Regions from separate parts of the Alishewanella sp. BS5-314 genome, predicted to be linked through region 1. Evidence: predicted binding sites of a transcription regulator. Region 1 holds the regulator's gene; each other region holds the start of a gene.
The links. Region 1 encodes NrdR, which represses ribonucleotide reductase genes. Its sites were predicted from a motif close to AAACACNANATNTNGTGTTT; they were not measured.
Positions count from the first base shown of each region.

Region 2: nrdA (class 1a ribonucleoside-diphosphate reductase subunit alpha) is a predicted target of NrdR. The motif match lies at 3,425-3,444, and genes of this name have one in related genera.
Region 3: nrdG (anaerobic ribonucleoside-triphosphate reductase activating protein) is a predicted target of NrdR. The motif match lies at 1,785-1,804, and genes of this name have one in related genera.

Region 1 is NZ_JACEHJ010000002.1:1,607,026-1,614,439, forward strand. It holds gene nusB (transcription antitermination factor NusB) at 1-256, opposite strand, end outside; gene ribE (6,7-dimethyl-8-ribityllumazine synthase) at 269-733, opposite strand; gene ribBA (bifunctional 3,4-dihydroxy-2-butanone-4-phosphate synthase/GTP cyclohydrolase II) at 810-1,919, opposite strand; gene H1D31_RS11880 (riboflavin synthase) at 1,931-2,581, opposite strand; gene ribD (bifunctional diaminohydroxyphosphoribosylaminopyrimidine deaminase/5-amino-6-(5-phosphoribosylamino)uracil reductase RibD) at 2,583-3,731, opposite strand; gene nrdR (transcriptional regulator NrdR) at 3,733-4,185, opposite strand; gene glyA (serine hydroxymethyltransferase) at 4,306-5,559, opposite strand; gene dinB (DNA polymerase IV) at 5,792-6,925, shown strand; gene H1D31_RS11905 (cold-shock protein) at 7,031-7,243, opposite strand.
Region 2 is NZ_JACEHJ010000002.1:833,033-840,446, reverse strand. It holds gene nrdB (class Ia ribonucleoside-diphosphate reductase subunit beta) at 1-988, opposite strand, end outside; gene nrdA (class 1a ribonucleoside-diphosphate reductase subunit alpha) at 1,058-3,343, opposite strand; gene ubiG (bifunctional 2-polyprenyl-6-hydroxyphenol methylase/3-demethylubiquinol 3-O-methyltransferase UbiG) at 3,696-4,424, opposite strand; gene gyrA (DNA topoisomerase (ATP-hydrolyzing) subunit A) at 4,613-7,243, shown strand; gene serC (3-phosphoserine/phosphohydroxythreonine transaminase) at 7,349-7,414, shown strand, end outside.
Region 3 is NZ_JACEHJ010000001.1:600,561-607,974, reverse strand. It holds gene nrdD (anaerobic ribonucleoside-triphosphate reductase) at 1-1,268, opposite strand, end outside; gene nrdG (anaerobic ribonucleoside-triphosphate reductase activating protein) at 1,291-1,752, opposite strand; gene H1D31_RS02795 (hypothetical protein) at 1,998-2,519, shown strand; gene H1D31_RS02790 (peptidylprolyl isomerase) at 2,636-3,403, opposite strand; gene narI (respiratory nitrate reductase subunit gamma) at 3,625-4,314, opposite strand; gene narJ (nitrate reductase molybdenum cofactor assembly chaperone) at 4,326-5,081, opposite strand; gene narH (nitrate reductase subunit beta) at 5,091-6,623, opposite strand; gene H1D31_RS02770 (nitrate reductase subunit alpha) at 6,640-7,414, opposite strand, start outside.

The sequences.
Region 1 (7,414 bases):
GTAACACGGCTTTCTCGACCAGATCGATATCTTCAAACGGCCGTTCCAGAAAGGGTTTAATGGCTTCATCGAGCTTGCTGTGATGTAACACCACGCCACGCAGAATATCCTGGAAGTAAGGCACATCCAGATGTTTGACATTGTTTTCCAGCAACAGTTGCTGTTCAATATCGGCAATCGGATTCTGGCTGACTTGCCAGCTGTAGATGCCTTGTACCGCTAACGAGCGGGACTGACGACGCACATTTGGTTTCATGCCGGTTTCCTGTTACAGCTGCTCAAGCACATTAATCATTTCCAGTGCCGACATCGCTGCTTCACCGCCTTTATTGCCTGCCTTGGTTCCGGCACGCTCAATCGCCTGCTCGATACTGTCGACAGTCAGCACACCGAAGGCCACTGGCAGGTCAAACTGCATCGCGACCTGGGCGATACCTTTGACACATTCGCCGGACACATATTCAAAGTGCGGCGTGCCACCACGGATCACCGCGCCCAGCGCAACGATAGCGTCATATTTTTTGCTGGCGGCAACCCGCTGCACCGCTAATGGCAGTTCGAAGGCACCGGGGATCCGCACCACGGTAATATCTTCAGCGGCGATATTGCCGACACGCTGTAAGGTATCTACGGCGCCGCTAAGCAAACTTTCGACGATAAAACTGTTAAAGCGCGCGACCACGATCGCGATCTTTTTACCTGTTGCAGCATAGCCTGCTTCAATCACCTGCATTGCCAGTCCTTACTTGTTAACTGCCACTAAAATCAGCCGCGCATAATAGCATAGTTTGCGACGTTCTGGCAGAGGCTTATTCAGAAACGTAATCCACCACTTCCAGGCCAAAACCCGACAGCGCATGATACTTTTTCGGTTGGCTTAACAGCCGCATTTTCCGCACACCAAGGCTGGCCAGAATTTGCGAACCAACGCCAACATTACGGGAGGTACCTTTCCAGGGCGCAGAGCGGGGCTTTTCACCTTTATCTTCGGCCTGGAAATTCTGCACCATTTGCACCAGCTCGTCAGTCGACTCGTGCTTACCCAGTAGCACCAGCACCCCGCCCTCATCAGCAATACGCTGCATGGCGGTATGCAATGGGAAACTCAGGTTAGCGCCACGGTTGCTCAGTAATAAATCACTGAAGGTGTTGTGTAAATGTACCCGCACCAAGGTTGGTTGTTCTGGCTGGATTTCCCCTTTCACCAGCGCAAAATGCAGCTGATTATCGATAGTATCTTTAAAGGTCACCAGTTCAAACTCACCCATCTCCGTTGGCAGCTGGCAGGTTGCCACCTTTTCGATGGTAGTTTCATTCAGATTACGGTATTCAATCAGATCGGCAATGGTGCCAATCTTAATATCATGTTGCTTGGCAAAGACTTCCAGATCCGGGCGCCGCGCCATGGTACCGTCATCATTCAGGATCTCGACAATCACGGCGGCCGGTTCCAAACCAGCCAGACGCGCTAAGTCACAGCCGGCTTCGGTATGACCCGCCCGCACCAGCACACCGCCGTCCTGCGCCATTAACGGAAAAATATGGCCGGGCTGCACGATATCTGCCGGACTGGCATCACGTGCGACCGCCGCTTTCACAGTGCGGGCGCGATCGGCTGCCGAAATACCGGTGGTAACGCCTTCGGCGGCTTCAATCGATACGGTAAAATTGGTCGAAAACGGCGATTTGTTGGCATCAACCATTAACGCCAGATTAAGCTGCTTGCAGCGCTTTTTGGTCAGGGTTAAACAAATCAGACCGCGGCCATATTTGGCCATAAAGTTAATGGCTTCCGGCGTGACATATTCGGCCGCCATCACCAGATCGCCTTCATTCTCACGATCTTCATCATCCATTAGGATCACCATCTTGCCCTGACGGATATCTTCAATAATTTCAGCGGGGGTATTCAGTTGCATAACTAACCTTCTTATAAAAAGCCGCGCTGCGCCAGCAACGCCAAATCAACACCGCCCTTAGGCGCCGCAACCGGTGTGGTTAACAGCCGCTGGATATAGCGGGCTAACAGATCCACCTCTATATGCACCCGACTACCTTTTTGCAAGGTCAGTAAGGTAGTTTGTGCTGCCGTATGCGGCACTATGGTTAAGCGAAAACGGTCAGTCAGTACTTCATTTACGGTCAAACTAATGCCATCGATAGTCACCGAGCCTTTGTGGGCAATAAAGGGCGCCAGTTCTGCCGGCAGCGCAAACCACAGTTGCCAGGCACGGGCGCTTTGTTCCATAGCCAGCAAGGACGTCACCCCATCGACATGACCACTTACCAGATGCCCGCCGAGACGCCCGGTTGCCAGCAGTGCCTTCTCCAGATTCAGCAACTGCCCGACCTTATATTCACCAAAGCGGGTCAGGGCTAAGGTTTCAGCCGACAAGTCGGCACTAAATGACTGGCTACCCAGCGCAGTGACCGTCAGACAGACGCCATTCGTCGCGATACTGTCACCCAATTTGACGTCGCTAAAATCCAGACTACTGCTCTGGATGGTGACACTCAGATCGCCGCCCTTAGGGCTAAGCCGGCTAAGGGTGCCAGTGGCTTCAATAATACCGGTAAACATCTTATTCCTCGCTAAGGCGGGCGCGCAGGCGCAGGTCCGGCCCCAGACTAATGACCTCATTAAACGCCAGTTTTGGCGTCTGCGCCAGTTGCTGAAAATCACCCAGTACCGCCAGCGGCCGGCCCTGCTCGCCCAGCAGCAGTGGGGCCTGATACAGCAGTAATTCATCGACTAAGCCAGCTTTTAGCAAACTGCCCGCTAATATCGCGCCGGCTTCCGTCCACAGACTATTAATCTGTCGCGCTGCGAGTAAAGTTAGCAGCTGAGCCAGGTCCAACTGACCGTCAGCACTTAGCGCCAGTGGCAGTTGTTCCACTGTTACCCTTGTCACGGCTAACTTACGTGGCGCGGCGTCAGCGGCATAACACAGCAGCACCGGACCACCTTCATTGAATAGCGGCTCGTTGCCGCTTAACCGCTGCTGCCGGTCCAGAATCACCCGCAGTGGCTGGCGTAAACTGCCATCGGTGAGCGGCCGGATCAAGGCTGCCGGCTCTGCAGCGGCATCGCTACTTTGCCGTACCGTTAAACGTGCCGCATCGGCGAGTACAGTACTGGCAGTGGATAAAATCGCGCTAACCTGCGCCCGCCATAGCTGCACGTCAGCGCGTGCGGCGTCACTGGTTAGCCATTGACTCTGGCCATTCGCCAGGGCAGTACGCCCATCCAGACTGGCCGCCAGTTTCAGATACAGATAAGGCCGCTGCCGCTCCATCCGGCTTAAAAAACCCGGATTAAGCGCTCTGGCTTCCTCAGTTAATAAACCGTGTGCAACGCTAATGCCAGCTTGTTGCAATATGGCGACGCCCTTACCGGCGACCAGCGGATTCGGATCCAGCATGGCAATCACCACCCGGGCGACACCGGCTTTTACCAGGGCTTCCGCACAAGGTGGTGTGCGACCATAGTGGGCACAGGGCTCCAGCGTCACATAACAGGTCGAACCCAGGGCGGCGCTACCGGCTTGTTGCAAGGCAAAGACTTCAGCATGTGGGCCGCCGGCTTGCTGATGAAAGCCTTCGCCGAGCACCTGGCCATCTTTAACCACCAGCGCCCCCACATTGGGGTTGGGATCAGTAGTAAAACGGCCCTGTGCTGCCAGCGCCAGCGCGCGGCGCATAAAAGCATAATCGGCCTGACTAAAACTCACCTTATTGCTCTCCGAGACGGGCAATTTCTTCACCAAATTCGCGGATATCTTTAAAGGAGCGGTACACCGAGGCAAAGCGCACATAAGCAACTTTATCAACTTTCACCAGCTCATCCATAATCAGATTTCCCAGCAAATTACTGGCGACTTCACGTTCACCGGTAGCCCGGAGCTGGGATTTAATTTTATTAATCAGTTGCTCAATTTGTTCGGTGGCCACCGGCCGCTTTTCCAGCGAGCGTAATAAACCGCTGCGTAACTTATCTTCATTAAAGGGTTCGCGGGAGCCGTCACGTTTAATAATTCGTGGCATCACCAGCTCTGCCGCTTCAAAGGTAGTAAAGCGTTCGTGGCAAGCCAGGCACTCGCGACGACGGCGTACCTGATGACCATCGGCGACCAGACGCGAGTCAATGACCTTGGTATCATCGGCATTACAAAAGGGACAATACATACTGACCTTTTACCCCCTAGCTAACTGTTCAGGACAAGGCGCTAACAGCCTGTTTAGCCGGCGCTTTGCATAAAAGAATGGCCGCATTAGCGGCCATCACAGCATAGCACGAGTTATGCCTTAGGCATAAACCGGGAAGCGGCCACAGACTTCAGCCACCTGAGCCCGTACCCTGGCAATTACCGCCTCGTCACCACGGCTATCCAGCACATCACAAATCAGGCTGGCAACCAGACGCGCTTCGGCTTCTTTAAAACCACGGCGGGTAATGGCCGGAGTACCGATGCGCAGACCGCTGGTAACAAATGGCGAACGCGGGTCGTTCGGTACTGAGTTCTTGTTTACCGTAATATGCGCCTGCCCTAACCAGGCATCGGCATCTTTACCGGTGATATCTTTATCAATCAGATCCATCAGGAACAGATGGTTCTCGGTCCCACCGGATACGATCTTATAGCCACGGCTGATCATCTCAGCACACATAGCTTTAGCGTTTACCAGCACCTGCTGCTGATAAACTTTAAATTCCGGCTGCAGCGCTTCTTTAAAGGCTACCGCTTTCGCCGCGATGACATGCATTAACGGGCCACCCTGTCCGCCCGGGAAAACTGCTGAATTCAGTTTCTTCTCAATGGCTTCATTCTTCCGGGCCAGGATCAGACCGCCACGAGGGCCGGCCAGGGTTTTATGGGTGGTGGTGGTCACCACATCGGCGATAGGTACCGGGTTTGGATACAGACCCGCCGCCACCAGACCGGCAACGTGCGCCATATCCACCATCAGGTAGGCACCGACTTTATCCGCAATCTCACGGAAGCGCTGCCAGTCAACAATACCTGAGTATGCCGAGAAGCCGGCAATAATCAGCTTCGGCTTGTGCTCTAAGGCCAGGGCTTCAGCCTGATCATAATCAATCACACCGGTTTCAGGATGCAGACCGTACTGTACCGCGTGATAGAGCTTACCCGAGGCGCTTACTGTGGCACCGTGCGTCAGGTGACCGCCATGGGCCAAACTCATGCCCAGAATGGTATCGCCAGCATTTAATAAGGCCAGGAATACCGCAGAGTTCGCCTGCGAACCTGAGTGCGGTTGCACGTTGGCGTAGTCAGCACCAAATAATTCTTTCGCGCGGGCAATGGCTAAATCTTCCGCGATATCCACATATTCACAGCCGCCGTAGTAACGTTTGTGCGGATAACCTTCAGCATATTTATTGGTTAATTGTGAACCTTGCGCCTGCAGCACCCGGGGGCTGGCATAGTTTTCTGACGCGATCAGCTCAATGTGAGCCTCCTGCCGCTCAGTTTCCTGAACCATGGATTGCCATAATTCCGGATCAAAATCCGCAATATTCATATCACGCTTTAACATGCTTTCTCCTGGGCGCGGCTATCACGCTTAACGTTAACGACAGTCTGAAAAACTGGCGGCTATTCTACCCTGAAATAAAAATTGTTGCACCGAAAAAACAGCCGTCCAGACTTCTGCAAAACAAAATCTGCCACCCGCGCCGTTTTTACCAGGCTAAAAATGTGCAGCAAAGTTGCCAAAGCCGCGACCATCGGCTACATTACTGGTTATTCATACAGCGCTGTAAGTAACGATGACTTCGACGCGGAAAATTATTCATCTGGATATGGACTGCTTCTTCGCCGCCGTGGAGATGCGCGATAATCCGCGGCTGCGTGATATTCCGCTTGCCATCGGCAGTGACGGTAAACGGGGTGTTGTCGCCACCTGTAATTATCCGGCGCGGGCCTTTGGTGTGCGCTCCGCGATGTCCAGTCATGAGGCGTTAAAGCGTTGCCCACAGCTGACTTTTGTCCGCGGCAATATGGATAAATATCAGGCAGTCAGTAAGCAGATCCGCCAGATTTTTTTGCGCTACACGCCGTTAGTCGAACCCTTATCCCTGGATGAAGCCTATCTTGATGTCAGTGCCAGCCCACATTTTGCCGGCAGCGCGACACTGATTGCCGAAGATATCCGCCGTAGCGTGTTCGCGGAAACCGGTCTGACCGTCTCCGCCGGGGTGGCACCAAATAAATTTCTGGCAAAAATTGCCAGTGATGAAAATAAGCCGGATGGGCTTTTTGTGTTAACGCCGGCTAAGGTAGCTGACTTTGTTGCCGCTCTGCCACTACGCAAAATTCCCGGTGTCGGCCCTAAGGCAGCAGAGAAACTGGCCAGGCTGGGATTGCAATTTTGCCGCGATATCGTACCGCCGGGTGGTGAAGTGCCGCTGCCGTTACTAAGCGCCCTACTCAAAGAGTTCGGCAGTCAAACTGCCAGTTTATTAGAGCGCTGTCAGGGTATCGATCTGCGGGAGGTGCAACCGAGCCGGGAGCGCAAATCGGTTGCGGTGGAGCGCACCCTGGCCAGCGATTTACACCAGCTAACTGACGCCCAGCAGATGCTGCAACAGTTATTGCCGGATTTACAATGCCGGCTCGAGCAAAGCGGCAAGGCGCATTTACTGGCCAAAATCGGCGTGAAATTAAAGTTTAGTGATTTTCGGCTGACCACAGTCGAGACGCAAAGCCAGCATCTGGATCCGGTTTTACTAAACGAGCTGTTAGCACAGGCCTGGCAAAGACGCGCGGATCAGGGTATTCGCTTGCTGGGATTGCAATTGGGCTTTAAAACACAGTGCGAAGAGCAGTTAAGTCTGCCATTTGAGGTGGCGCTAACGCATCCTAATGAATTTAATAATAGTGCAGTCTGTCTGCCTGGTTAAGCCTGCAGGTTTAAAGCATAGCAGCAGTGCCAACTAAACCGGCAATAAAGTCGGCTGCAATAAAAAGCCGGCGCTAGGCCGGCTCTTTTACAAAAACGAGACTAATTAACCGGTAACAGTGACGTTTTCAGCCTGTGGGCCTTTTTGACCTTCAGTAACTTCGAAAGTTACTTTCTGACCTTCAACCAGCGTTTTACGACCAGTGCCGTTGATGGCGCGGAAGTGTACAAACACGTCTTTGCCGCCGTCACGGGCGATAAAACCAAAACCTTTTTCCTCGTTGAACCACTTCACTGTACCAGAAATTAACTGTGACATAACATTCTCTTACTTAAACAAAAGTTTGCCGGAGCTCCGGCGTCTTAAATATTACCGGCCAGGTAATCGAGCTGATAGATATTCAACCGCATTATCAGTGGCGCTGATGCTGTGGTCAACATAAATACCGGAGCGAGCAGAACTTTCGTTGCTGCACAGGCCGTACCGGCG
Region 2 (7,414 bases), 770 kb from region 1:
GCGTGGTGGCAAAGCGTGGTTTTAAGCCGACAGCCTGCATCCGGCTATTGGTAATAAACTCGACATACTGACACAGAATATCTTTGTTCAGACCAATCATCGAACCATCTTTAAACAGATAGGCTGCCCAGTCCTTTTCCTGCTCCGCCGCGCGCATAAAGATGGCGTAAGATTCCTCTTCGCACTCTTTGGCAATCTCCGCCATTTCCGGATCATCATCACCGCTGGCCAGAATATTCAGCATATGCTGAGTGCCGGTAAGGTGCAGCGCTTCATCGCGGGCAATCAGCCGGATAATCTTGGCATTCCCTTCCATCAGTTCACGCTCAGCAAAAGCAAAACTGCAGGCAAAGCTGACATAAAAGCGGATCGCTTCTAATACGTTTACCGACATTAAGCACAGGTAAAGCCGCTTTTTCAGCTCACGCAAGGTGATCTGCTCGGTCTTACCATTAATTTGATGAGTGCCTTCACCACAACGCTGATACAGATTAATGCCATCAATCAGATCGTCATAGTAACGGGTAACATCAACTGCTCGCTCTAAAATCCGCTCGTTCAGCATAATATCGTCGAAGATCTTATGCGGTTCAGCACTGATATTACGGATAATATGGGTGTAGCTGCGGCTGTGAATGGTTTCACTAAAGGCCCAGGTTTCAATCCAGGTTTCCAGCTCCGGAATAGACACTATTGGCAACAGGGCGACGTTAGGCGAGCGGCCCTGTACCGAGTCCAGCAGCGTCTGGTATTTCAGATTGCTGATAAAGATATGTTTTTCATGCTCAGGTAATTGCTGGAAATCAATCCGATCTTTACTGACGTCAATCTCTTCCGGCCGCCAGAAAAAGCTCAGCTGCTTTTCGATCAGCTTTTCAAAAATCGGATACTTTTGCTGGTCATAACGGGAAACGTTTACGGCATTACCAAAGAACATCGGTTCCTTGAGCTGGTCATTGATATTGCGGTTAAAGGTGGTGTACGCCATGCTGATTTTAATCCTGAGAATCTGACAAAAACTTACTAAAAAAGAGCGGCCGGGCCGCTCTTCACTGCATTAGATCTTACAGGCGCCACCGGCGCAGCCGTCGTCTTCTGCTGCGGGCTTGATATCATCCTGGATATCTGAAGCGCCATCACGGGTGTTGTGATAATACATTGTCTTCACACCCAGCTTATAAGCGGTAAGCAGATCTTTCAGCAGGATCTTCATCGGTACTTTACCGCCTTCGAACTTGGCCGGATCATAGTTGGTGTTAGCCGAAATGGTCTGGTCGATAAATTTCTGCATAATGGCCACCAGCGTCAGATAACCATCGTTGGATGGAATATCCCACAGCAGCTCGTACTGATCTTTTAAGCGCTCATACTCTGGCACAACCTGCTTTAAGATACCGTCTTTACTGGCCTTGACGCTGATATGGCCACGCGGCGGCTCGATACCATTAGTCGCATTCGAGATCTGCGATGAGGTCTCAGATGGCATCAGCGCAGACAACGTTGAGTTACGCAGGCCATACTGCTGAATATCTTTACGCAGCTGCTCCCAATCCAGTTGTAAGGCTTCAGCACAAACCTTATCCAGATCCTTTTTATAGGTATCAATCGGCAGAATACCCTGCGCATAAGTGGTCTCGTTAAACTTCGGACAAGGGCCTTGCTCCTGCGCCAGTTTCACCGAGGCTTTCAGCAGATAATACTGCATTGCTTCGAAGGTACGGTGGGTCAGGGCATTGGCCGAGCCGTCCGAGTATTTCACGCCATTTTTCGCCAGGTAGTAGGCATAGTTAATGACACCAATGCCCAAGGTACGGCGCGCCATGGAGCCGGATTGTGCGGCCGGAATAGGGTAGTCCTGATAATCAAGCAGACTATCCAGTGCCCGCACCGCTAAATCCGCCAGCGGTTCAAACTCGTCCAGCTGTTCAATGGCGCCGAGGTTAAAGGCTGACAGTGTGCAGAGCGCGATCTCACCGTTTGGATCGTTAACATGCTCCAGCGGTTTGGTCGGCAGCGCAATTTCCAGACACAGGTTGCTTTGCCGTACCGGTGCCAGCGCCGGGTTGAACGGGCTGTGCGTATTGCAGTGATCGACGTTTTGCAGGTAAATGCGGCCGGTACTGGCGCGCTCCTGCATAAATAAGGTAAAGAGTTCGACTGCCTTAATGCGCTTTTTACGGATCTTGCTGTCAGCTTCATACTTCACATATAAGGCTTCAAACTTTTCCTGATCTTCAAAGAAAGCATCATACAGCCCCGGCACATCAGACGGGCTGAATAAGGTGATATAGTCATCTTTAATCAGGCGCTGATACATCAGGCGGTTAAACTGCACGCCATAGTCCAGATGCCGCACCCGGTTCTCTTCCACACCACGGTTATTTTTCAGTACCAGCAGCGATTCCACTTCCAGATGCCATAAGGGGTAGAACAGGGTGGCGGCACCACCACGCACACCGCCTTGCGAGCAGCTTTTTACTGCGGTCTGGAAATGCTTATAAAACGGGATACAGCCAGTATGGAAGGCTTCACCGTTACGGATTGGGCTACCCAGAGCACGAATACGACCCGCGTTAATACCAATACCGGCGCGCTGCGACACGTATTTTACAATGGCACTGGAGGTGGCATTGATCGAATCCAGGCTATCACCGCACTCAATCAGTACGCAGGAGCTGAACTGACGGGTTGGAGTACGTACACCGGACATAATAGGTGTGGGCAGTGAAATCTTAAACAGCGACGTCGCATCATAGAAGCGGCGTACATAGTCCAACCGCGTGCTTTTCGGGTAATTGGCAAATAAACAGGCGGCAACCAGCATGTAGAGGAACTGGGCGCTTTCATAAATCTCACCGGTTACCCGGTTTTGTACCAGATATTTACCTTCCAGCTGCTTAACGGCAGCATAACTGAAATTCAGATCGCGGCTATGGTCGATATAGCTATTCAGGATATCCAGCTCTTCGCGGCTGTAATCAGCCAGAATATGCATATCGTAGCGTTTGGCTTCGACCATCTTCACCACCTGGTCATACAGGTGGGGTGGTTCGAACTGACCGTAGGCTTTTTTGCGTAGATGGAATACTGCCAGCCGGGCCGCCATATACTGGTAATCCGGGGTCTCTTTTGAGATCAGATCGGCAGCGGCCTTGATAATGGTTTCATGAATATCGGACGACTTGATGCCATCATAGAACTGAATATGGGATTTCAGTTCCACCTGCGACACCGACACGTTTTTTAACCCCTCGGCCGCCCAGTCAATGACGCGGTGAATTTTATCTAAATCCAGAGGTTCGCGCCGACCATCGCGCTTAGTCACAAAAAGAGTTTGAGTCATCGCTGAAGTATTCCATTTCTTTTAATAATAAATGAATCGGGTTTAGCGCACGGCTATCAATACACCCGGGTTGCTGACGATTTACACAACATATGGGTGTATTTCAAAAGACGATCACAAGATAGTGTGTATTGCAGGAATTTGCAAGCGAGGAAAAAGCGGCTTTTTTGTGCAGTTTTTTTGCCGGTTAGCAGCCACTAACCTTGAGCTCAGTGTGCCCGGATGCACCGGTCAGAGGCAAGCTTTTTTATAGATTTTTTTGCTTGGATTTATTTGTTCTATAAAGCGTCATTTTTAGTTTAAGCGGTTATTTAGCAGCCAGGGTGTATCACGGTCCCCAGCTGCTTGACCATCAGAGTGGCTTACGCGCTACCACGAAGTAGTTGACATCCAAACCGGCACCAAGCTTAAAGCTGTTATTGAGAGGGTTAAAATGCAGACCAGTGGCATCCACTAATTCCAAACCGGCGTCTTCGATATAGCGCATCAGTACTGAGGGGCGGATAAACTTATCAAACTGATGGGTACCGCGCGGCACCAGCTTTAACAGATACTCAGCGCCGACTATGGCAAACAGGTACGCCTTGGCGGTTTTGTTAATGGTCGAGAACACCAGAGTAGCACCGGGTGCGGCCAGTTCGGCGCAGGCGCGCACCACCGATGCCGGATCCGGCACATGTTCCAGCATTTCCATACAGGTCACCAGTTCAAATTCGCCGGCGTGGCGCTCGGCAAAGTCTTCTGCGGTGCTTTGCTGATAATCAATATTCACTCCGGCTTCCAGGGCATGCAGGCGGGCGACATTCAGGCCATCCGGCGCCATATCAATACCAGTTACCTTTGCGCCGGCGCGCGCCATACTCTCGGCCAGGATGCCACCGCCACAGCCGACGTCGAGAGTGTTGCGGCCAAACAGACCACCGAGTTGATCACTGATATAACCTAAGCGGGTCGGATTTAATAAATGTAGTGGTTTAAACTCACCTTCCGGATCCCACCAACGGGCAGCAATCTCATTAAACTTACTGATTTCATTCTGATCGACGTTACTGTTTTTATCGAAGTTATCGGGGCTGTTCATAGTCACTACCTGATTGTTTTCGCGCATTATAAAGCCTTAGCCGGTGCTGGCAACGGCGGCAATTCGAGCAGGCGGTGCAAACAGGCATGGCAAGGTAATATTTCTGTGATAGAATCCGGCGTTGTCTCGCGCTAAACAAAGGCAAGAAAAGCGAGTTATCTATCTGATTTAAGGGAAAATAACGTTTTATGACAGATCTGGCCAGAGAAATAGTTCCAATAAATATCGAAGAGGAATTAAAAAATTCCTACCTCGATTATGCCATGAGCGTAATCGTTGGCCGGGCCTTACCCGATGTCAGGGATGGTCTGAAGCCAGTGCACCGCCGCGTGTTGTTTGCCATGAAGGAACTGGGTAACGACTGGAACAAGGCCTACAAAAAATCCGCCCGTGTCGTCGGTGACGTTATCGGTAAATACCACCCCCATGGTGACAGTGCGGTATACGATACTATCGTGCGGATGGCTCAGCCGTTTTCGCTGCGGTATATGCTGGTGGACGGTCAGGGTAACTTTGGTTCGATTGACGGCGACTCTGCCGCCGCCATGCGTTATACCGAAGTCAGAATGGCCCGCATTGCCCATGAGCTGTTAGCCGATCTGGACAAAGAAACCGTAGATTTTGTGCCGAACTACGACGGCACCGAACAAATTCCCGCCGTATTACCGACCAAGGTACCGAACCTGCTGATTAACGGCTCATCCGGTATTGCCGTAGGTATGGCAACCAATATTCCGCCGCATAACCTGAATGAAATTATTGATGGCTGTCTGGCACTGATTGCGAATCCGGATATTGAATTGCACGAACTGATGCAACATATTCCGGGCCCGGATTTCCCGACTGCGGCCATTATCAATGGCCGTAAAGGTATTGAAGAAGCCTACCGTACCGGCCGGGGCAAGGTGTATATCCGCGCCAAAACCACGTTGGAAACCGACGAGAAGACCGGTCGCGAAGCCATTATCGTTAATGAAATTCCGTATCAGGTAAATAAAGCGCGGCTGATTGAAAAAATTGCCGAGCTGGTAAAAGAAAAACGCATTGAAGGTATCTCAGCGTTACGTGATGAGTCTGACAAAGACGGCATGCGGATTGTGATTGAGCTAAAACGCGGCGAGTCCTCAGACGTGATGCTGAACCAGTTATATGCCAATACCCAGATGCAAACGGTATTTGGCATTAATATGGTGGCCTTGGCCAATGGCCAGCCAAAGCTGTTAAGCCTGAAAGAGATGCTGGAATACTTTATTCTGCATCGACGCGAAGTGGTGACCCGCCGTACGGTATTCGACCTGCGTAAAGCCCGCGAACGTGCCCATATCTTAGAAGGTTTAGCCGTTGCGCTGGCCAATATCGATGCCATTATCGAACTGATTAAAACCTCAGCCAGCCCGGCAGACGCCAAAGCCGGCTTAGTTGAGCGCGGCTGGGAGCTGGGTGGCGTCAGCGCCATGCTGGAACGTGCCGGTCAGGACGCAGCGCGTCCGGAATGGCTGGAAGAACATTTTGGCATCCGCGACGGCCAGTACTTCCTGACGGAACAACAAGCCCAGGCCATCCTCGACTTACGTCTGCACAAGTTAACGGGGCTGGAACATGAAAAGATCCTGGCCGAGTACAAAGAACTGCTGGATCTGATTGCTGAGTTACTGCATATCCTGGCAAGCCCGGAACGGCTGATGGAAGTGATCTGTGAAGAGCTGGCCGCAGCCAAAGCCCAATACGGCGATGCCCGGCGCACCGAAATCCAGGACAATATGCTGGATATCAACTTAGAAGATTTGATCACCGAAGAAGATGTGGTGGTGACCTTATCGCATCTGGGTTATGCCAAGTATCAGCCATTGACTGATTATGAAGCGCAGCGCCGTGGTGGCCGCGGTAAAGCCGCAACTACCGTAAAAGATGAAGACTTCGTGGATAAGCTGCTGGTTGCCAGTACCCACGATACCATTTTGTGTTTCTCAAACCGCGGCCGTTTATACTGGCTGAAGGTGTATCAGTTACCGCTGGCCAGCCGCACCGCGCGTGGCAAACCTATCGTCAATATTCTGCCGTTGGAAGAGGGCGAGCGCATCAACGCCATCCTGCCGGTACGCGAATATGAGGAAGGTAAGTACGTCTTTATGGCTACCGCCAACGGTACCGTGAAGAAAACCGCCTTGACCGAATATTCGCGGCCACGCAGCAACGGTATTATTGCGGTGAATCTGAATGAAGGCGATAAGCTTATTGACGTTGGCATTACCGATGGCAGCAATGAAATTATGCTGTTCTCGGATGATGGCAAGGTTGTACGCTTTGCAGAAGAAGCTGTAAGACCGATGGGCCGCGGCGCCACCGGTGTACGCGGTATTCGCTTACGCGATGGCGGCAGCGTGGTGTCACTGATTATTCCTCAGGGCGAAGGCGCTATCCTGACCGTGACAGAAAACGGCTATGGAAAACGTACTGCACTGACCGAATATCCGACCAAGAGCCGCGCTACCCAGGGTGTGGTCTCGATCAAGGTCTCTGAGCGTAACGGCCTGGTGGTTGGTGCGGTGCAGGTCGCGGAAAGTGACGAGATCATGATGATTTCAGACAAAGGTACGCTAGTACGCACCCGGGTACGTGAAGTGTCAGAAGTGGGTCGCAATACCCAGGGCGTGATCCTGATCCGTACCCAGGAAGGCGAAAAAGTTTCGGGTGTGGAGCGAATTGCTGAAATTCAGGAAGAGCAGGTCACAGCGCTGGCTGATGCTGAAGCTGTAGTCCGTACGCCGGAGGTACAGGACAGCCAACTGGCGCAGGATGACGCCGGCGAAGAAGAATAATACTGTTTAGAAAACGGGCGCTTTGGCGCTCGTTTTCTTTTAGGCAGAACGAGAAAGAACAACTAAGGCCAGTTTTAAATTACGCAACGAAAGTGAGATCTAACCATGACAACCTATAATTTTTGCGCTGGCCCGGCGATGCTGCCTGTTGAAGTAATGGCGCAAGCCCAG
Region 3 (7,414 bases), on a different contig from region 1:
GCCTCAAAAATCACTTTTAGCTGTTGCTGCACAAAGTTGATATAGGCGGCATTATTGCCAGCGCTTAGGCCCTGGGATTCGGCGGCTTCAACCATGCCGTTAATGCCAATGGTCAGAAATTGTTTATCCAGGCTGATAAAGCCGGCATTGTATACGGTGAGCAAGCCGGCCGCTTTATACTCTTCCAGGAGTTTGCGGTAGGCAACCTGATATTTATGGATTTTGCTGACCTCTGTTGCTAAATCACGGCCATCCTGGACCAGCCGGTTCATATTGAGAGTAATCACATTAATGGAGCCGGTCGCTACTCCGCCAGCGCCTAACGAATAAGAAAAGGTATTATCGCTGATTTCACTACGCAGCCGGCAGCAGCTTGCCAGTGAGTCGGCATTATCAGACTGATAAATAAAAAACGAATTCCCGGCTGCCATTTCGCGGGCGATGTCGATCGCGAACAGCTGATCTTTGCAGCGGCCGTTCTCAGTCAGCATGGCGACGGTGACCACCGGGAAGGTGAGGATAGTTTTCTCGCGCTCTTGATTAAACCAGCTTAGGAAAAATTGCTGTAACGCTGACACCGAAGACCATTCTGGTTTTGCAAAGTCCGGAAACACAAAGTTGCCAAACATGCTGGCAAAATAGTGCTGGTCATACACTGAGATATTCCAGAATACACTCTGATAACCGCGTGCTGCTGCCGGCTGATTTAGTGCATATACCACATGCTGCAGATGGTTTTCGATTTGTTTGCGATGGGTTTGCAGATAATTATCGCCATAATCTTTACGGGCAAAATAATCAAAATAGGTCAGAAACTCGACCGTGGCCACAGCGCCGGCAAACTGACTGGACACGGCGAATACAAAGTTAACAAAGCAGCCGCAAAAGGACTCCAGATGTTTCGGAGCCTGCGACTCGCCCCCCAGTTTCGTCAGACCATCGCGTAAGAACGGATACATGGTAACCGATACACAATAGGGCTTCAGGCTGGTTTCGTCATGCACATAAATTTCATGTTGCTCAATTTGGCGCAGATACTCCTTCGCCAGCTTAGCATCAAATAATTCGCGGATCTTATTGCTGACCAGAGCGCGATTAACCTGAATAAACTGATCTTTCATCAGCTCAGCCTCCAGGGTCGCAATATTTTTCTGGGTGACATTGGCATTGGCATCCAGTTTCGAACCATCGGCAGCATTAGGTGCCAGTAAATATTGCTCAATAAAACTCAGTTTCTTTTGTAGTTGTTCGGTGTTAAGCGCCGCCATAGCCATTCCCTCTTGCATTGTGTTAGTTGCGTTGTTGAAAGTGCGAATTCAGACACTGGCCTGTTCGCAAATCGATAAATCTTTGATTGGTGGTTGGGCTTTGCAAACCGCCGCGCGCGGCAAACCAGCGCCCGGTTTTCACAAAAGTCAGCTCACTGCGGATGGATGGGCTTAGCTCAGCCAGTTCCAGCCCGGTATAGAGGCAGCGTTTTAAGCCTGCGGTTTTACTCAGCGTCAGCAGTTTTAGTAATGCTGGCGCTGCCCATTCGCCGCCTAAAAACAGCACACAGCTAATCAACCCCTGATAATCCTGCAAACGTTGCTGAAAATGCTCCGGGCTAAGGGGGCGTCCTTGTTTGGGATCCCAGCTATCGGCGCTATGGCAACCTTTACAGCCCAGCTGGCAGCCACTGAAGGTGTATGCCAGCGACACTTCGCCGGGTACTTCTTGCCAGACAACTTGTTCAGCGGTGTAATACAGCATAAAACCCTCTATCTTGTGTTGGTATTGTTAATTATCACTAGATATTGTGGTTTAGCTTAGATGCTTAGCGCGGTGAAAGGTTGATCCAGATCAAATTTTGCTAACTGTAACCGCCAGGCTGGCTTGCCAGGTCGCGTCATTACAGCAGTTGTTACCCCATCGGTGGTACAGGGGAAATTGCTTCAGCGTCGGTTAAGGCCGGTGGGCCACAATCAACAGGTGTTTAGCCAGAAATGGAGCCTGCTATGAAAACAGGTATCAATAAAAGCTTGGTAATTGCCACCCTATTAACCTTAACGGCCTGGCCGCTGAGTGCGCATCAGCAGCGCTATGATCCGGTCGAGCAGGTGGCACAGGATGTGGTCGCCTTTACGCTGCAACGGGCGGCAGACGAGTTGTTAAGGGTGGCGCGGATTGATCCGGTGTACCAGGGTTATAGCCGGCATTATGAAATCCGGCATGCCCCACCACGTCTTGACGATCGTACCCGTCAGCAACTACGTCGTTTAGCGGCTGAGCATCAGCGTAAACTGGCCAGTTATGAGCGTGAGCTGGATCGGGAGCTGGACAAACTGGCCCGTGAATACCGGCACGATACCCGCAAAGGGAAAGGCCGGCCACATCATAAAGAGCGGGAGAAATTTCAGCGCAAGGTGGATCGGGCTTACGACAAATTTGCGGTAAAAGTGGAACGCGAGCATGACCGCTTTGATCGCCAGCGCGATCGCATTCTGCGCGATGCCTATGCATATCTACCCAGACGCTAATTAACGGTTTGCACTTAAACCAGGCCGTATTCCGGTAAGAAAAAACCGCCAGCTGAACACCAGTGGCGGCGCGGAGAGACCAGCACGGATGCTGGTTGTGGAGCCAGGAATGCCTGTTACTGCATCAGTGGTGAGTCAGATAACTGGAAGTCATAGCCATCAATGTTGGCCTGAACGATCAGTTGATGAATGTACTGGGCAATGGCTTTACGCCTTACCTTTTCATTTAAGTAATCGGCAATTTTTTGCTTAACGGCGCTATAAGGCAGGGGTTGACCTGGTACCTTACGCATCACTTCGACCACATGCACCCCATACCGACTTTCGACGCCCTGCGGCATTAAACCGGGTTCAGCACTAAAAATCTGCCGCTCAAACTCCGGCACGGTCTGACCACGACTGATTTGTCCAAGACTGCCGCCAGTTTCTTTCGACGGGCAGGCCGAGTAGGTGCGGGCGGCCTCGACAAAGGGTGTGCCTTGGTGCAACTGTTGGATCAGTATCTCCGATAGGGTTTTAGCTTCAACCCGGGCAGCATCATCTTCCGGCGCCGCGGCCAACAGGATATGCCGTACCTCTAACAGCGGTGAGCTGGTAAAGCGTTGCGGATTCAGTTTGTAATACTGCTCACATTCGGCATCTGTGGCCGTGGGGATCACCACCTCGTGCGCCAGTAACGCATCCAGATAGTTATTTTCGGTAACCACATTATTTTCGGTGCTGATTTCCAGCCCCAGCGCGGTCGCACGCTGGCGCAGCAGTTCGCCAATCACCAGCGACTCGGCGGCTTTTAACATCGCCGTACGTTTGCTGTCTGCCGGATGGTACTGCATTTCCGCCATAATGGCGGCTTCGCTAATTGGGATGTTATTTACTTGAATCATATTAACCTCGGAAGCCAAATACTGTTGGCGAACTTAACCTCAGTCTGAAACGAGGTGGTCAGCGCGCAGTACACTTTGGCCGGGGACGTCTTTCGCATGGATGCGAAAGGGGAGCCTACAGGGATGTATTTACGGCGTGCCCCGGCAAAGTTGTACGGAGTGCTTACCACCGGATGAATGGTCGCAAGCACTGCCGCAAACACGATTAAACCATCCCACCTTTACCGCACAAACCGCTGCCGCACTATCTGGTGCTGCCGGCGCATATACTGTACCGGCACACTTAACATATGCACTAAGCGGCTGAACGGGAATACTACAAACAAGCTTAAGCCAAGGAACACATGCAGCTTAAAGATCCAATGCACGCTGCTAATTGACTCTGCCGCGGCAACGGAATTAAAGGTGACAGTGTTTTGTGCCCAAGCCATTAATTTCAGCATTTCAGTACCGTCCAAATGCCCCATCGAGACAAAGATAGACAGTAAGCCCAGGATTAATTGCGCGTACAGTAACAGCAGGATAGCGATATCCATCGGGTTACTGGTAGCTCGGATGCGTGGGTTAAACAGCCGGCGTTTAATCAGGATAGTCAGGCCGTAGAAACAGATCAGGCCAAAGATACCACCGGCAACGATAGCGATCATTTGCTTCATTGAGCTGGTAATACCAAACAGATACCAAAGCTCTTTTGGTAGCAGCAGGCCGGCAAAGTGACCTAAAAAGATCCCCAGAATACCGATATGAAAAGCAATACTGCCTTTACGCAGTTGTTTGCTTTCCAACAGCTGGGATGAGCTGGTTTTCCAGCTGTATTGTTCGCGGTCGTAACGGATCCAGCTGCCAATCACCATAATGGCGATGGCAATATAGGGGTAGATCCCAAAGGCAAACAGGTTTAAGTGTGCCATGTAAATGCTCCTTAAGCGCGCTTCGCGGCGGCTTCGTGAAATAGTTCTTGTGCCAGGGCGTCGGTATGCAATAAATCCGTGCTCAGCGGTACAAATTGATCGCGCCGTTGTGATTCACTCGGTTTATTGCCGGTGCCGCAGGCGCTGTTGGATTGCTCAGCGCTCATAAAGGTCACCATTTCCTCTTCCCAGACTTTATCCAGCGCCTTAGGGCTGTCGTCGCGTTTTTCGTTAGCGATCTGTGCCTTGATATCGGCCAGGTCGACCTCTGCTGCCGATAGCGCCAGCAGGGCCTGGAACAAAGCGGCGTAATTCGAGTCGCGCTGTTCCAGCCGGCAGGTCAATACCGCCAGGATAGGCGCAATTTCTTCCAGCCCAATTTGCGCATTTTCCGCGCCCTGGGTAGATAAAAACTCCAGATAGAGTGGCAGGTAGTCGGGTAATTCTTTGACCCCGATATCTAAACCGGCTGCTTTGTACTGCGCCTGTAAATCAACCATGGCCTGACCACGGGCACGTGATTCGCCATGCACATGCTCAAAAATCAGTAGCGATAAGGAGCGACCACGTTCAAACAGACCATCGTATTCAGATTGCCAGTCCATCAGCTCAGCGCCGCAGCGCTGACTGATAAAGGCACTGAGACTGTCTTTCTTGCTCTGCGGTAACTCACTGGCCGCAACCACGGCCAGTAACTCATCCTGTGCGGCAACCAACTCGGGCCTGGGGTAATCCAAAAGCACGGAAATTAACTGTAGAATTTGCATAAAACCCCCTTAATCCTTTAGCTCAACCGGAATAACCTGGCGTACACCTTTGGCCTTAGTGCCAAACAGGTTAACGTCGTTATTGCCATCGCCACAGCCATTACCAAAGGTAAAGCCACAGCTGGATTTCAGGTCATAGGCATTTTCGGCATAGGCACGGTGGCTGGTTGGGATCACAAAGCGATCTTCATAATTGGCCAGCGCCATATAGCGATACATTTCTTCTACCTGCAGCGCATTGAGACCCACTTGCTTCAGCACATCCAGATCCTCGACGCCATCAACCTGTTGCGAACGTTTAAAGGCGCGCATCGCAATCATCCGCTCTAGGGCGCGAACTACCGGTGCTTCGTCGCCAGCGGTCAGCATATTGGCCAGGTAACGCAGCGGAATACGCAGCGACTTCAGATCCGGAATTTCGCCATTCATGCCGACATGACCGGCCTGCACTGCGCTTTGGATCGGTGACAGTGGTGGTACATACCAGACCATCGGCAGGGTACGGTACTCAGGGTGCAGTGGCAGCGCCACTTTCCAGTCCATCGCCATCATATACACCGGTGAACGCTGGGCTGCTTTAATCCAGTTATCGCTGATGCCTTCAGCACGCGCCGCAGCAATTACCGCCGGGTCGTTCGGATCGAGGAAGATATCCAGCTGTGCCCGATACAGATCTTTTTCGTTGGCGACACTGGCGGCTGACTCGATGCGGTCGGCATCGTACAGCAGTACGCCTAAGTAGCGGATCCGGCCGACACAGGTTTCCGAACAGGTGGTCGGCTGACCGGCTTCAATCCGTGGGAAGCAGAACGTACATTTTTCGGATTTGCCGGACTTCCAGTTGTAGTAGATTTTTTTGTACGGACAAGCCGAGACACACATCCGCCAGCCGCGGCATTTGTCCTGATCGATCAGCACTATGCCGTCTTCTTCCCGTTTATAGATGGCACCAGACGGGCAGGCCGCCACGCAAGCCGGGTTTAAACAGTGCTCGCACAACCGGGGTAAGTACATCATAAAGGTCTTTTCAAACTGACCGTAGATGTCCTTCTGCACTACTTCGTTGAAGTTATTATCTTTTTTCCGTTTCTCGAACTCGGTGCCGAGGATTTCCTCCCAGTTTGGACCCCATTCGATTTTCTCCATCCGCTGGCCGCTAATCAGCGAACGCGGGCGGGCCACCGGCTGGTGCTTGGTATCACCCACATTATGTAAATGCTGGTAATCGAAATCGAACGGCTCGTAATAGTCGTCAATTTCCGGTAAGTCCGGGTTGGCGAAAATATTTGCCAGGATGCGGCGTTTACCACCGATTTTTAGTTGCAGTTTGCCGTTTTCGCGGACCCAGCCGCCATTCCATTTTTGCTGGTTTTCCCACTCTTTCGGAAAGCCGATACCAGGCTTGGTCTCGACGTTGTTAAACCAGGCATATTCGACCCCTTCACGTGAGGTCCAGACGTTTTTGCAGGTGATGGAGCAAGTGTGGCAACCTATGCACTTGTCTAAATTCAGCACCATGCCAATTTGGGCTCTAACTTTCATCTTACTTACTCCAACCTTATTTAGTATCAAGCCAGTCGACTTTGCTCATCTTGCGCACAATGACAAACTCGTCCCGGTTACAGCCAACGGTACCGTAGTAGTTAAAACCGTAAGCCTGCTGGGCATAACCACCAATCATATGCGTCGGCTTCATCACGGCGCGGGTGACTGAGTTATGGATACCGCCACGGGTACCGGTTAACTCACTGCCGGGCACGTTAACGATCCGCTCCTGGGCGTGATACATCATGCTCATACCTTCTGGTACCCGCTGTGACACCACGGCGCGGGCCGCAATAGCGCCGTTGACGTTAAAGATTTCAATCCAGTCGTTATCTTCAATACCGGCTGCTTTGGCATCAATTTCACTGAGCCAGACAATGGGACCGCCACGCGATAAGGTCAGCATTAACAGGTTGTCAGAGTAAGTACTGTGAATCCCCCACTTCTGATGTGGCGTGATCCAGTTCAGCACAATTTCTTTGTTACCATTCGACTTCTTGTTCAGCACCGGCTGCACTGTTTTCAGGTTAATCGGCGGCTTGTAGCTACACAGCTGCTCACCGAAGTCGCGCATCCACTCATGGTCCTGATAGAACTGCTGACGGCCGGTAATGGTGCGCCAAGGGATCAGTTCATGCACGTTGGTATAGCCAGCGTTGTAAGACACATGCTCATCTTCCAGCCCTGACCAGGTGGGTGAGCTGATGATCTTGCGTGGCTGGGCCACGATGTCATGGAAGCGGATTTTCTCTTCTTCCTTTTTGGTCGCCAGATGGGTATGGTCGCGG